One region of the Salinivibrio sp. SS2 genome, then DNA from elsewhere that is predicted to be linked to it. Evidence: riboswitches for the same ligand, from Rfam matches in the RefSeq annotation. Region 1 holds a riboswitch; the other holds the start of a gene.
The links. Region 1 has a riboswitch for lysine ahead of lysC (lysine-sensitive aspartokinase 3). Riboswitches for the same ligand answer to the same signal wherever they lie in the genome.
Positions count from the first base shown of each region.

Region 2: it holds a riboswitch for lysine, as region 1 does, so the genes downstream of both, BGK46_RS09420 (Na+/H+ antiporter NhaC family protein) here and lysC (lysine-sensitive aspartokinase 3) in region 1, are expected to answer to the same signal.

Region 1 is NZ_MEBP01000071.1:59,871-66,438, forward strand. Features, by position in the region: gene BGK46_RS07695 (pyridoxal-phosphate-dependent aminotransferase family protein) at 1-752, opposite strand, end outside; lysine riboswitch at 980-1,164, shown strand; gene lysC (lysine-sensitive aspartokinase 3) at 1,250-2,635, shown strand; gene metH (methionine synthase) at 2,675-6,352, opposite strand; gene BGK46_RS07710 (cation:proton antiporter) at 6,522-6,568, shown strand, end outside.
Region 2 is NZ_MEBP01000082.1:22,838-29,405, forward strand. Features, by position in the region: gene BGK46_RS09410 (lytic murein transglycosylase) at 1-26, shown strand, start outside; gene BGK46_RS09415 (H-NS family nucleoid-associated regulatory protein) at 105-530, opposite strand; lysine riboswitch at 807-987, shown strand; gene BGK46_RS09420 (Na+/H+ antiporter NhaC family protein) at 1,073-2,656, shown strand; gene BGK46_RS09425 (thymidine kinase) at 2,786-3,367, shown strand; gene cspD (cold shock domain-containing protein CspD) at 3,480-3,701, opposite strand; gene clpS (ATP-dependent Clp protease adapter ClpS) at 4,524-4,844, shown strand; gene clpA (ATP-dependent Clp protease ATP-binding subunit ClpA) at 4,888-6,568, shown strand, end outside.

The sequences.
Region 1 (6,568 bases):
CGTTTGCCGTCACCGCTCCAATAGCCCAGCACTAAACTTTGATCGAGAAACCAGCTTTGCACCTTGTGGGTGCGCGCTTGCATTTTTTCAACGGCTCGCGCCGAGAAGGTGACCGGCGATAGGCCCGGAACACATGACAAGCATTTCTGGCTACCAGAGTAGACTGCATCAAGTTGCCATTCATCGACTTTCAAGGGTACACCGCCAAGTGATGTTACGGCATCAACAATGGTAAGGCAGCCGTGCTCGCGCGCCAGCGTCGCCAGAGTTTGCGCATCTGAGCAAGCGCCCGTGGAGGTTTCAGCATGAACAAACGCGACGATGCTAGCCTCTGGGTGCGCTTTTAATGCCGCTTCCACCTTGTCGGGGCTGACAGGCTCGCCCCATGCATCGTCAACCATCACCGCGTGTGCACCACAGCGTTCAACGTTTTCTCGCATTCGGTCGCCAAACACCCCATTGCGGCAGACAATCACGGTATCACCGGGCTCTACAAGGTTAACGAAGCACGCTTCCATTCCTGCACTCCCGGGGGCAGAGACCGCAATGGTAAACGGATTCTCGGTCTGAAAGGCATATTGTAAGAGCTGTTTGACCTCATCCATCATCGCAATAAAAAGGGGATCGAGGTGTCCCAACGTCGGACGACTCAACGCCTGCAACACTTGCGGAGAAATATCAGACGGGCCAGGGCCCATCAGGGTGCGCTCTATCGGCTGAAATGAGCGGATATCGGAAATTGAAGTTGCCATAACCTATCCTTGTGTCTGCTAAATTTGCGCTTTCCGTTATAGCATACTTTGTGTTCATCGCCCCATTGTCACATTGCGAACTTACGTGCTAGAGCGCATATTCAACAGGTGGCGGATAGCAGCGATATAGGTGCCTGATCGTCGCTTTGCAACTCAATTGGCGGTTGACAACCACTCACCAGCGCCCGTAATGTAACCACTCACCATGTGGATCAACACATGGCCGAACATACAGAAGAGGTGCATCACTCAGGCAGTTATCACGCGGAGCCCTACTCCAAGGCGTGATAATCAGGGGAGGCGATGCCGAGGGGGTTCCGACAGGGTAAGGAGCCGCCGGCCATGAAGGCTGAATCCTTCAGGCTGTCACTTGTCATCCATTTGGACAGACAGGTGGAGCGCTTCTGGCAGAATGCCTGCCGTTTGCTCTTCCTTTTTGCTCGCGTTTGCGACGTGACTTCTGATGTTCCCCACTGACTTTTAAATATGTTGAATCAATGAGCACGAGCTCAAAAGGGGAAAAGGACGTGAACCCGTTACCATCTATTTCAGTCGCTAAATTTGGCGGCACCAGTGTTGGCACCTTTGCCGCCATGCAACAAAGTGCCGCAGTGATTATGCGCCATCCCGAGACCCGTTTTGTAGTGATTAGCGCATGTGCCGGCGTCACCAACCATCTTGTCGCCTTAGCCCAAGGCATAAAAAACGATGTCTTACGCCAAAACACACTGGATGCAATAGACGCTATCCATCAGCAAATACTGGCAGCTTTGCCCGCTTGTCATCACACCCAAGAAGCAGTGCAAACGCTCCACCAGCAGATTATCTCCTTGAGTGAGCAAGCCTGTGAGGCCCCGAGCGAAGCGCTTACCGATGCCTTGGTTGCCTGTGGCGAGCTTACCTCTACGCACCTGTTTACTCGCTTGCTCGTCCACCTTGGCCTGCCCGCAGCTCGGATTGATGCCCGCGAATATTTGAAAACGGATAGCCAATTTGGTCACGCTATTCCAGATATCGCCCTGACTCAGCAACAGTGTCAGCGCTTGAATGCGCAGCTAGACAATCACATTCTCGTGACCCAAGGCTTTATCGGTGCCGACAAAGAAGGACGAACGACCACTCTTGGCCGAGGAGGCAGCGACTACAGTGCCGCTTTGTTTGCCGAAGCGCTCGGGGCAACAAGCTTGGCGATTTGGACCGATGTACCGGGCATTTATACTACCGACCCACGCCTCGCTGCCAAAGCACGTCCTATTGCTGAGATCAGCTTTAGTGAAGCATCGGAGATGGCGACGTTTGGCGCCAAAGTGCTCCACCCGTCCACGCTATTACCCGCGGTACGCCAGCATATTCCTGTCTTTGTCGGGGCGGCCTGTGCGCCGGAAAAAGGCGGGACTTGGATCCGAGAACACGCGGAATCATCCCCCCTATTCCGCGCCATTGCGTTGCGCCGAAATCAAACCATGGTGACCTTGACCAGTTTGACGATGTTCCAAGCGTATGGCTTTCTTGCCAACGTCTTCGCGATCCTAGCGCGCTATCAGATCTCCGTCGATCTGATCACTACCTCCGAAGTCAGTGTGTCTTTGACGCTCGATCAAACCAATACACAAGGTGAGGTGCCCCGTTTGCCTGATGCCGCCTTGGAGGAACTCTCGACCTTGTGCCATGTTGACGTTTGCCAACACTTGGCTGTGGTCGCCTTAATTGGTAATGAGATGCGTCATACTCCGGGGGCGGTGACGCCGGTATTTAACGCCTTAGATACCGCCACCTTGCGCATGATTTGTTATGGCGCGAGTAATCACAATGTCTGTATGGTGGTTGATGACGACAGTGCCACCGAGGTGGTGCAGCGTTTACATACACAGCTTTTTGAGTAACACCCAAAAGAAAAGCCAGCGTGCGCTGGCTTTTCTCGGTTAGGCATTCAGATTAGGGCCTAGCCACTTTTCAGCTTCTTCAAGACACCAGCCTTTACGTGCCGCGTAGCTATCACGTTGATCGTTTTGAATTTTCGCTACCGCAAAGTAACGTGACTCTGGATGGGAAAAATACCAACCCGAAACCGACGCGCCCGGCCACATGGCATAGCTTTCGGTAAGTGTCATCCCCGTATGCGCTTCTACCGATAGCAATTGCCAAATCTTGCCTTTCTCACTGTGTTCAGGACAGGCGGCATAACCTGGCGCTGGCCGGATCCCTTGGTATTGTTCGCGGATCAGGGCGTCGTTATCAAGCGTCTCATCGGGCGCATACCCCCACAAGGTGATCCGAATTTGCTGGTGAAGATATTCCGCAAAGGCTTCTGCGAGTCGATCCGCCACCGCTTGGATCATGATCGCGTTGTAGTCATCCCCTTTCGCTTTGTACTCTTCCGCCAAAGCATACTCACCAATGCCGCCTGTCACCGCAAATGCACCAACCCAATCCGGCTGACCGCTGCTTTTCGGCGCAATAAAGTCTGACAAGCAATAGTTCGCACCACGCGGCTTTTGTGTTTGCTGACGCAAGTGATTCAATATCGTGCTCACCGTTTGTCGTGACGAGTCGGTATACACTTCAATATCATCATCCACGCTATTGGCAGGAAAGAGGCCACACACCCCTTTTGCCGCTACCAAGCCTTCTGCCTCGAAACGATCGAGCCAAGCATTGGCGTCTTGATACAAGCGACGGGCTTCCTCCCCCACCAGCTCGTGATCCAAAATCGCGGGGAATTTGCCACTGAGAGACCACGTCATAAAGAAAGGCGTCCAGTCGATATACTGACGTAAGGTCGCTATCGAAACATCATCGTAAACATGGATGCCTGGCTTCGCCGGTTGCGGAGGCATATAGTTTGCCCAATCCGTTTGCCACTTGTTATCGCGAGCCTGCTCCAAGGTCACCGGTGGCGTGCGGGGCGCTTTACGCTGATGCTGCTCACGCACAGTGTCATACTCTTTGGCCAAACGCGCGACAAAATCAGGTCGCTGCGTCTCGGATAATAACGAGGAGCACACCCCAACCGCACGCGACGCGTTGGGTACATAGACCACGGGCGCATGGTAATGCTGCTCAATTTTCACCGCGGTATGGGCTTTGGAGGTGGTCGCACCGCCAATCAACAGAGGAATATCAAACCCTTGTCGCTCCATCTCTTTCGCCACGTTCACCATCTCATCTAACGACGGGGTGATCAGACCCGATAGACCAATAATGTCGACGTTTTCTTCTCGGGCCACCGACAGGATTTTATCGGTCGGCACCATCACACCGAGATCAATAATCTCAAAGTTATTACACTGCAGCACCACGCCAACAATGTTTTTGCCAATGTCATGCACATCGCCTTTGACGGTGGCAAGCAGGATCTTGCCATTGGTCTGCCCTTGCTGCTTTTCAGCGTTGATGTAAGGTTCAAGGTACCCCACCGCTTGCTTCATCACCCGAGCCGACTTCACCACTTGTGGCAGGAACATCTTGCCTTCGCCAAACAAGTCCCCAACCACGTTCATGCCCGCCATCAGCGGGCCTTCAATGACTTCTAGGGGTTTACTCGCTGCCACGCGAGCCAGCTCGGTATCTTCAACAATAAATTCTGTAATGCCTTTGACCAGTGCATGTTCCAGCCGCTTTTCTACTGGCCAGCTACGCCACTCCGCGGTTTCCGCGACCTCGCTCTCACCACTATCACGATAGCTGTCGGCGATCTCTAATAAACGCTCCGTGGCGCCATCATCTTTGTTGAGCACCACATCTTCTACTGCCAAGCGCAGCGATTCAGGCAAATCATCATAGATGGCTAACTGGCCCGCATTGACGATCCCCATGTCCATGCCATTTTTGATGCAGTGATACAAAAACACCGCATGAATAGCCTCACGGACGGGGTTGTTGCCTCGAAACGAAAACGACACATTTGAGACACCGCCTGAGATCATGGCATGCGGTAAAGTTTGCTTGATATCAGCCACGGCGTTGATGAAGTCGACCGCGTAGTTATTGTGCTCATCAATGCCGGTGGCAACCGCAAAGATATTGGGATCGAAGATAATGTCTTCCGGCGGAAAACCGACTTGCTCGACCAGAAGATGATAGGCCCGCGTACAGATTTCTACTTTTCGTGCCTGAGTATCGGCCTGTCCCTGCTCATCAAACGCCATCACAATCACCGCTGCACCATAGCGACGGACTAAACGTGCTTGGTGAAGAAAGGCTTCTTCTCCTTCTTTGAGCGAAATAGAGTTGACGATGCCTTTCCCTTGAATGCATTTAAGGCCAGCTTCAATCACCTCCCATTTGGAGGAGTCAATCATCACGGGCACACGGGCGATATCCGGCTCGGCCGCGCAAAGATTGAGAAATCGCACCATGGCCTTTTCGGCATCCAACATACCCTCATCCATATTGATATCGATGATTTGGGCGCCGTTTTCCACTTGCTGCAATGCCACTTCAAGCGCTTCGTCATATTGCTCTTCAACGATTAAACGTTTAAAGCGTGCTGAGCCGGTCACATTGGTGCGCTCACCCACATTAACGAACAAGCTATCGGCATTAATGGTTAGTGGCTCGAGTCCAGATAAGCGACAGGCGACGGGATGAGCTGGCAAGGGGCGAGGAGGATGCGTCGCAACAACATCACTGATCGCTTGAATATGTTCGGGGGTGGTCCCGCAACAGCCACCGACCAAGTTGATAAAGCCAGATGCCGCCCACTCATCAATGTGTGTCGCCATCTCTTCCGGAGAGAGATCATATTCGCCAAAGGCGTTGGGCAACCCCGCGTTCGGGTGGACAGAGACAAAGCCCTCACAAATGTCGCTCAGCTCTTTAACGTACTGGCGCAATTCCGCCGGCCCGAGCGCACAGTTCAAGCCAAAAGACAGTGGCTCGACATGACGCAACGAGTGATAAAAAGCGGCGGTGGTTTGTCCGGATAAGGTACGCCCAGATGCATCAGTGATAGTGCCGGAGATCATAATGGGCAGGCGTGAACCACGAGCATCAAAGACCTTCTCCACCGCAAACGCACAGGCTTTGGCATTCAAGGTATCAAAGATGGTCTCCAACATGATGATATCCACACCGCCATCAATGAGGGCTTCGGTAGACTCAGCATACACGTCGACTAACTGATCAAAACTGACATTGCGAAAGCCCGGGTCATTCACATCCGGTGAAATTGAGCACGTTCGGTTAGTGGGCCCTAACACACCCGCGACAAAGCGGGGTTTAGTTGGCGTTTTCGCCGTCCACGTATCAGCAACCTCACGCGCAAGCCGAGCGGCCGCTAAGTTGATTTCCGCACTCAGCGCTTGCATGTCGTAATCGGCCATCGCGATTTGGGTGGCGTTAAAGGTATTGGTTTCAATAATGTCCGCGCCCGCAGCCAGATAATCACTATGTAGGGCAGCGATTTTATCGGGTTGAGTCAGCACCAGAAGGTCATTGTTACCTTTTACATCACAGTGCCAATCTTTAAAACGCGCGCCACGATAATCGGCCTCATTGAGCCCTAGCCCCTGAATCATGGTGCCCATACCACCATCGATTACCAAAATACGTTCGCGCAGTTGCTGTGTCAGTCGGTCCATACTCATTACGCTTATCATCTTCCTCATTGCGATAATTTCATCCTACCACAGCGAAAATGGAAATCTAGACGTCTATTTAAATGAATTAATATTGATCTATTTCAAATCTGCTGTTCGTTTTGGAAGCGATTTCTATTAATATTTTGTAACTCTTTTTTCCACTCCCTAGCCGTATCAGGAATGATGTATGTCAACCTACGCTATCCTCAGCTTTATGGCCGCTGCCGCCATTAT
Region 2 (6,568 bases), on a different contig from region 1:
TGGCAGACCGGATAAAGTTTGGTTAATGGATGATGACAGAGTTTTACGAATCAGATAAAAAAAAGAGGCCGTCCGGCCTCTTTTTTTATCTTTATGTGCAACACTTAGGCTTGTTGGCCAGGGATCAAGAAGTCTTCTAATTTCGCGCTACCATTTTCGGTTGCTTCACGGATCACTTTCGGCATACGACCTTGACCGGTCCATGTTTTTACCGAGCCGTCGCTATCAGTGTATTGATATTTAGCAGGGCGTGCCGCGCGCTTGCCTGTTGATTTAGACTTGCTTGCACCACCTAATAATTTCATGAGTTCATCAGGTTCAATACCATCGGCGATTAACATCTCACGGTATTTTTCTAGTTTCGCTAGGCGTGCTTTTTCTTCTTCTTGCGCTTGACGCTCAATCTCTTCACGTTCTTCAACGACGGTTTGCAGCTTTTCTAACGCTTCTTTAAGTTGCTCGGCGGTCATTTCTTTCGCGACAGCACGTAAGCTGCGTAGGTTAAGTAACGCTTTCATTGCATCAGACATTATTGGGTTCCTATTTGATTTATATGTTAATTGAACGGATGGTAACAGTATAAGTGAAATATACAATATTACATAAAATAATTAGTGCCTATTTTTCATTATTTATTTTCTGTTCGCAATATTTGTTACCCATATTTAAGGGTGTTTTTTTAAATATGCCCAAATTTTGAGTGGTTGCGACTGATTTCATCGACACTTGATAGTGTGACGTTTTAAGTGGTGGCTTTTTGTGCGTGAACAGTTGCGATAGTGAACATCTTGTGTAGAATGCTCCACTCTTAACGTAGAGGTGCGTTGTTTATAAGTAATGTGCACGAGGGTGATGCCAGTGACCGCACATGAAAGGAGCCAACGCCGAAGCCAGTAAGGCCATCATGCCGACTGTGCTGGGGCTGTTACCGAATAGGGGCAGCACTGCCATAGTAATTAGGACACACTATGGAGCGCTACTGTAGGAGGCAAGTTGTTTGCTGTGTGTTACCACGCCTTACCAGTCTTCGTTTCTGCAGTAGATCTCCAACCAATTGGTTGATATTGAGATCATGAACTTAACAGACTTTTCTTCATCCGCTTTATCGTTACTTCCACCCTTGCTGGCTTTGGGCCTTGCCATTGCAACACGTCGCGTGCTGTTGTCGCTAGGCATGGGGATTGTACTCGGTACCTTGCTACTGGCTGACTTTTCCCTCGGGACATCGGCGCAATACCTTTTTGATGTGGTTGCCGGCCTATTTGTGGCTGACGGCAGCATTAATAGCTGGAATATGAGTATTCTTGCTTTCCTAGTATTGCTGGGAATGATCACCGCTTTATTGTCGCTCTCTGGAGGAACACGAGCGTTTGCAAATTGGGCACAGAGCCGAATTAAAAGCAAACGAGGAGCAAAATTACTGGCGGCTTTCTTGGGCGTATTTATTTTCGTAGATGACTATTTTAATAGCTTGGCAGTGGGGGCTGTTTCGCGCCCTGTGACCGATCGCTTCCATGTGTCTCGAGCCAAGCTGGCGTATATTCTCGATTCGACTGCCGCACCTATGTGTGTTATCACTCCCGCTTCGAGCTGGGGCGCTTATATCATTACCGTCATCGGCTCGATTTTAGTCGCACATGGGGTGACTGATTACACGCCGCTCGGCGCCTTTGTCACCATGATCCCGATGAACTTCTATGCAATCTTTGCGCTTCTGCTGGTTTTTGCAGTGATTTGGTTTCAGCTTGATATTGGTCCCATGCGTCAATTTGAATACCAAGCAAAAAAAGGCAGTCGCTTAGGGGATGAAAGCGACAATTGTGCCGATCTTTGTGACGATCTTGGGATTGAAGAAAGCGAGCACGGCACGGTTTCTGATCTGGTGTTACCGATTGTGGTCCTCGTTGTGGCGACCATCAGTGCGATGCTCTACACCGGTGCACAAGCGTTAGCGGGTGACGATGTATCTTTCTCAGTACTCGGCGCGTTTGAGAATACTGATGTAGGCATGTCCCTTCTGATGGGAGGCGCAGCGGGACTTATCGTTGCTTTAGCCATGACGATCAAACAAGGGATTGGTGCGCCTGCGATCAGCAAAACCTTATGGGTCGGGGCGAAATCCATGTTTGGGGCCATTCTTATTCTGCTGTTTGCATGGTCTATTGGCCATATCATCGGCGACTTGCAAACGGGTAAATATCTGTCTTCATTGGTGCAGGGCAATATGCCATCTGAGCTACTCCCTGTTGTGCTCTTTTCACTCGCGGCAGTGATGGCATTTGCGACCGGCACCTCATGGGGAACCTTTGGTATCATGCTACCGATCGCGGGCGATCTGGCTGCGGCGACGGAAATTTCCTTGATGTTACCTATGCTGTCGGCGGTATTAGCTGGTGCGGTGTTTGGTGACCATTGCTCACCGATCTCAGATACCACTATCTTGTCATCTACAGGAGCACGCTGTGGGCATATTGATCATGTCTCGACACAGTTGCCTTATGCGATTGGTGGCGCTCTGGTGTCCGCGGTTGGCTTTTTGGTCCTTGGCTTTACCGCATCATTATGGTTGGCATTTGCCGCCACGACACTGGCCTTTGTCGCGCTTTGTTTTGCGCTACTGTGGCTGAAAAAGCGCCCGTGCAAAGCCATGGCCTAATCTCGCTCGTAACTACCTCATAATAGGATTGAGCGCAAAGCCCCGCTGGTCGGGGCTTTCCTTTTTGATGAGATCCGGTAGCATGCTGGATTGATTTTAAGCCTGATGACCGAATAATCCGAGATAACAATGGCGCAGCTTTATTTTTATTACTCCGCAATGAATGCCGGTAAGTCGACAACACTTTTGCAATCAGCCTTTAATTATCAAGAGCGAGGCATGCAGCCCCTGTTATATACAGCGGCAATCGATGACCGATATGGTCAGGGAAAAATTAGCTCACGAATTGGTTTAGAGACAGAGGCGCACCTATACCACAATGAAACCAATTTATTCGAACATGTTTCAGCCATTCAAGAACACGAAAAAGTAGACTGCTTGTTACTGGATGAAAGCCAGTTTCTCACCAAGCAGCAAGTGCTTGAGTTAACTGATGTGGTCGATAAATTGCGTATTCCTGTGTTGTGTTATGGATTACGCACAGACTTTCGAGGAGAGCTATTTGAAGGCTCTCAATACTTACTCGCTTGGGCGGATAAGTTAGTAGAACTAAAAACGGTTTGTCATTGTGGTCGTAAAGCCAATCGAGTGATCCGCCAAGATGCAAATGGCAATGCGATCGCTGATGGCGATCAAGTTGTGATCGGTGGCAACGAGCGTTATGTGTCGGTGTGCCGGTTGCACTATAAGGAAGCTCTTGGCTTACTATGAGTATGCCCTGCGATGGGCGAGTGTCTCGATAAGGTAGAGCGCGCCGAGTACGAAAAAAAGCGAACGCATTGCGCTCGCTTTTTCCTTTGCAACCGTCGCGAATAACGCGTTGTTATTTCGCTGCTTCTTGTTCAACGGGGACGATTTGGCTCGCATGGTAGCCTTTCGGTCCTTCTTGAACCTCGTAGCTGACGGTCTGACCCGCTTTCAACGTCCTGTATCCATCCATTTGGATTGTTGAGTAATGCGCAAAAACGTCGCCTTCTCCTTCTTCAGGACAAATAAAGCCGAATCCCTTGGCATTGTTAAACCATTTTACTGTACCAGTTTCCATGCGAAACATCCCTCTTGCATCAAACTTTTGCATACCTTGCAATAAACTAAGTGCCCACTCATGACCTCTGCGCTAGCACGCATCAGACAGCATTTGCTCAAGATGGTGAGCGTGCGATCAAAAAGTGGTTAGTTTATCTACCACAATTCCCACTGTAGTAGATACTTTTAGGCAGTCAAGTATCGATAATAACTTATAACAACATTTTCATAGTAATCCGGAAAAGTGTGAGAGCCTGACAATAAATGCATAAAAAACAATAATGTCATTTTCATGAATCTATCGAGTCACCTCTCACTATGGATGCTCGGTACGTCGCTATTTGTTATAGGTGGAATGTCACTTAATTGTTATAAATTCAGCTAGTTATGTGTTGTATCTAGAGTTATTTATCTCACTATACAAGATGAGATAACCTAGTAGCGTGAATGAAATCGCAATCATTGGGTGTAATAAACTTTGTTGTTTTATGAATAATTTCTTACGTCTAAATACTGAGATAGATTTAGCGCAAATCCCTTTTTCAATCCCATCAACACAGTTGTTTCCACTTTACAGCCGTGGAATGTCTTTATTTTTGTACATTCTTTATGGTGGGGGCTGAGATGTTTTTGTTGAACAGTGAACGTTTTAGCACTTTTACCCCTAGATATATCAGTAAGTGACTAACAATTGTGCAGACACACTTTGTTCGCATTGAAAGGGTTGCTGGAATACAATCTGTGGCTTAACTTTAAAGATAGGTGGACGGGATCAGTGGATGGCAGCAACGCCCCGCCACAACGACAGCCTAGACACCCAAACAATGCATTGTAAGTGGTTATGAGTAATTGGAACGAGTGGGCGCTCCCTGATGCTGACATCGCAGCGTCAGAGAAGACGAAGCTACAACCGCCATCTATGTACAAGGTGGTGCTGAATAACGATGACTACACGCCGATGGAGTTTGTCATTGAAGTGCTCCAGACGTTTTTTGCCATGGACGTGGACAAAGCGACGCAAGTCATGCTGACGGTGCACTACGAAGGAAAAGCCGTTTGCGGTGTATTCACCGCAGAGGTAGCGGAAACAAAAGTGGCACAAGTGATGATGTACGCCAAAGAGCATGGTCATCCATTGCTGTGCACCATGGAGAAAGCATGATTTCTCCGGCACGCTTTAGCGCGGTTATTGAGGGAGGTGCCTTATGCTGAACAAAGAACTTGAAGCGAGTCTCAACGGAGCCTTTGCACGTGCGCGTGAAAAGCGCCACGAATTCATGACGGTGGAGCACCTGCTTCTCGCGTTAATTGACAACGCCGCCGCTCAAGAAGCCTTGACAGCTTGCCGCGCAGACCTAGATGGCCTGCGTAAAGAGCTCGATGCGTTTATTGAGCAAACGACCCCTCTTATCCCTGTTGATGATGAATCACGCGAAACGCAACCGACATTGAGTTTCCAGCGCGTACTGCAACGTGCGGTGTTCCATGTGCAATCGTCAGGGCGCAGTGAAGTGAGTGGTGCGAACGTATTGGTCGCGATATTTAGCGAGCAAGAGTCTCACGCGGCTTACCTATTGAAAAAGAACGACGTGAGTCGCTTGGATGTGGTGAATTTCATCTCTCACGGCACCACGAAAGATGACAACGACGATTTGCCGAGTAGCGACATGGGCGCTGAAGAGGCGAGTGGCGAGCCCGGTGAAGATAAACTGGAAAACTTTGCCACCAACCTGAATCAGCTCGCGCGGGTCGGGGGCATTGACCCGTTGATTGGTCGTGATAAGGAACTGGAACGCACCATTCAGGTGCTGTGCCGCCGTCGTAAGAACAATCCGCTGTTAGTCGGCGAAGCCGGCGTGGGTAAAACCGCTATCGCTGAAGGCCTCGCATGGAGAATCGTAGAAGGGCAAGTCCCTGATGTCATCAAAGATTGCGTGATTTACTCGCTGGATATTGGCTCGCTTCTTGCGGGTACCAAATATCGTGGCGATTTTGAGAAGCGCTTTAAGTCCATCTTGAAGCAGCTTGAGAAAGAAGATCATGCCGTACTCTTTATCGACGAAATCCACACCATTATCGGTGCAGGGGCGGCGAGTGGTGGACAAGTTGATGCCGCAAACTTGATTAAGCCATTGCTAAGCAGCGGGAAGTTACGTTGTATTGGCTCAACAACCTATCAAGAATATGGCTCCATCTTTGAGAAGGAGCGTGCCTTGGCACGTCGTTTCCAGAAAATCGATGTCATTGAACCGTCTATCGATGACACCACGAAGATTTTGATGGGCTTGAAGCCGAAATATGAAGCGCACCACGAAGTTCGCTATACCAACAAGGCGATCCGTGCGGCGGTTGAACTGTCGGCTAAATACATCAATGAACGTCATTTGCCAGATAAAGCGATTGATGTGATTGATGAGGCTGGGGCGCGTTGTCGGATGGCGCCAGCGAGCAAGCGTAAGAAAACCGTGAATGTTGCGGACGTCGAGTCGATGATTGCCAAGATGGCGCGTATCCCAGAAAAATCAGTATCTTCCTCGGACAAAGATGTGCTTCAGTCGTTGGAAGATAAGCTGAAGATGCTGGTGTTCGGTCAAGACAAGGCGATTACGGCGCTGTCGGAAGCGATTAAGCTGAGCCGAGCGGGGCTAGGCGAGGAGAACAAGCCTGTGGGTTCGTTCTTATTCGCAGGGCCAACCGGTGTGGGTAAAACCGAAGTCACGGTGCAACTGGCACGTGCCATGGGAATTGAGCTACAGCGCTTTGATATGTCCGAATATATGGAGCGCCACACTGTGAGTCGACTGATTGGTGCGCCTCCAGGTTACGTGGGTTACGACCAAGGTGGTTTGTTAACTGATGCAGTGATCAAGCATCCACACTCGGTAG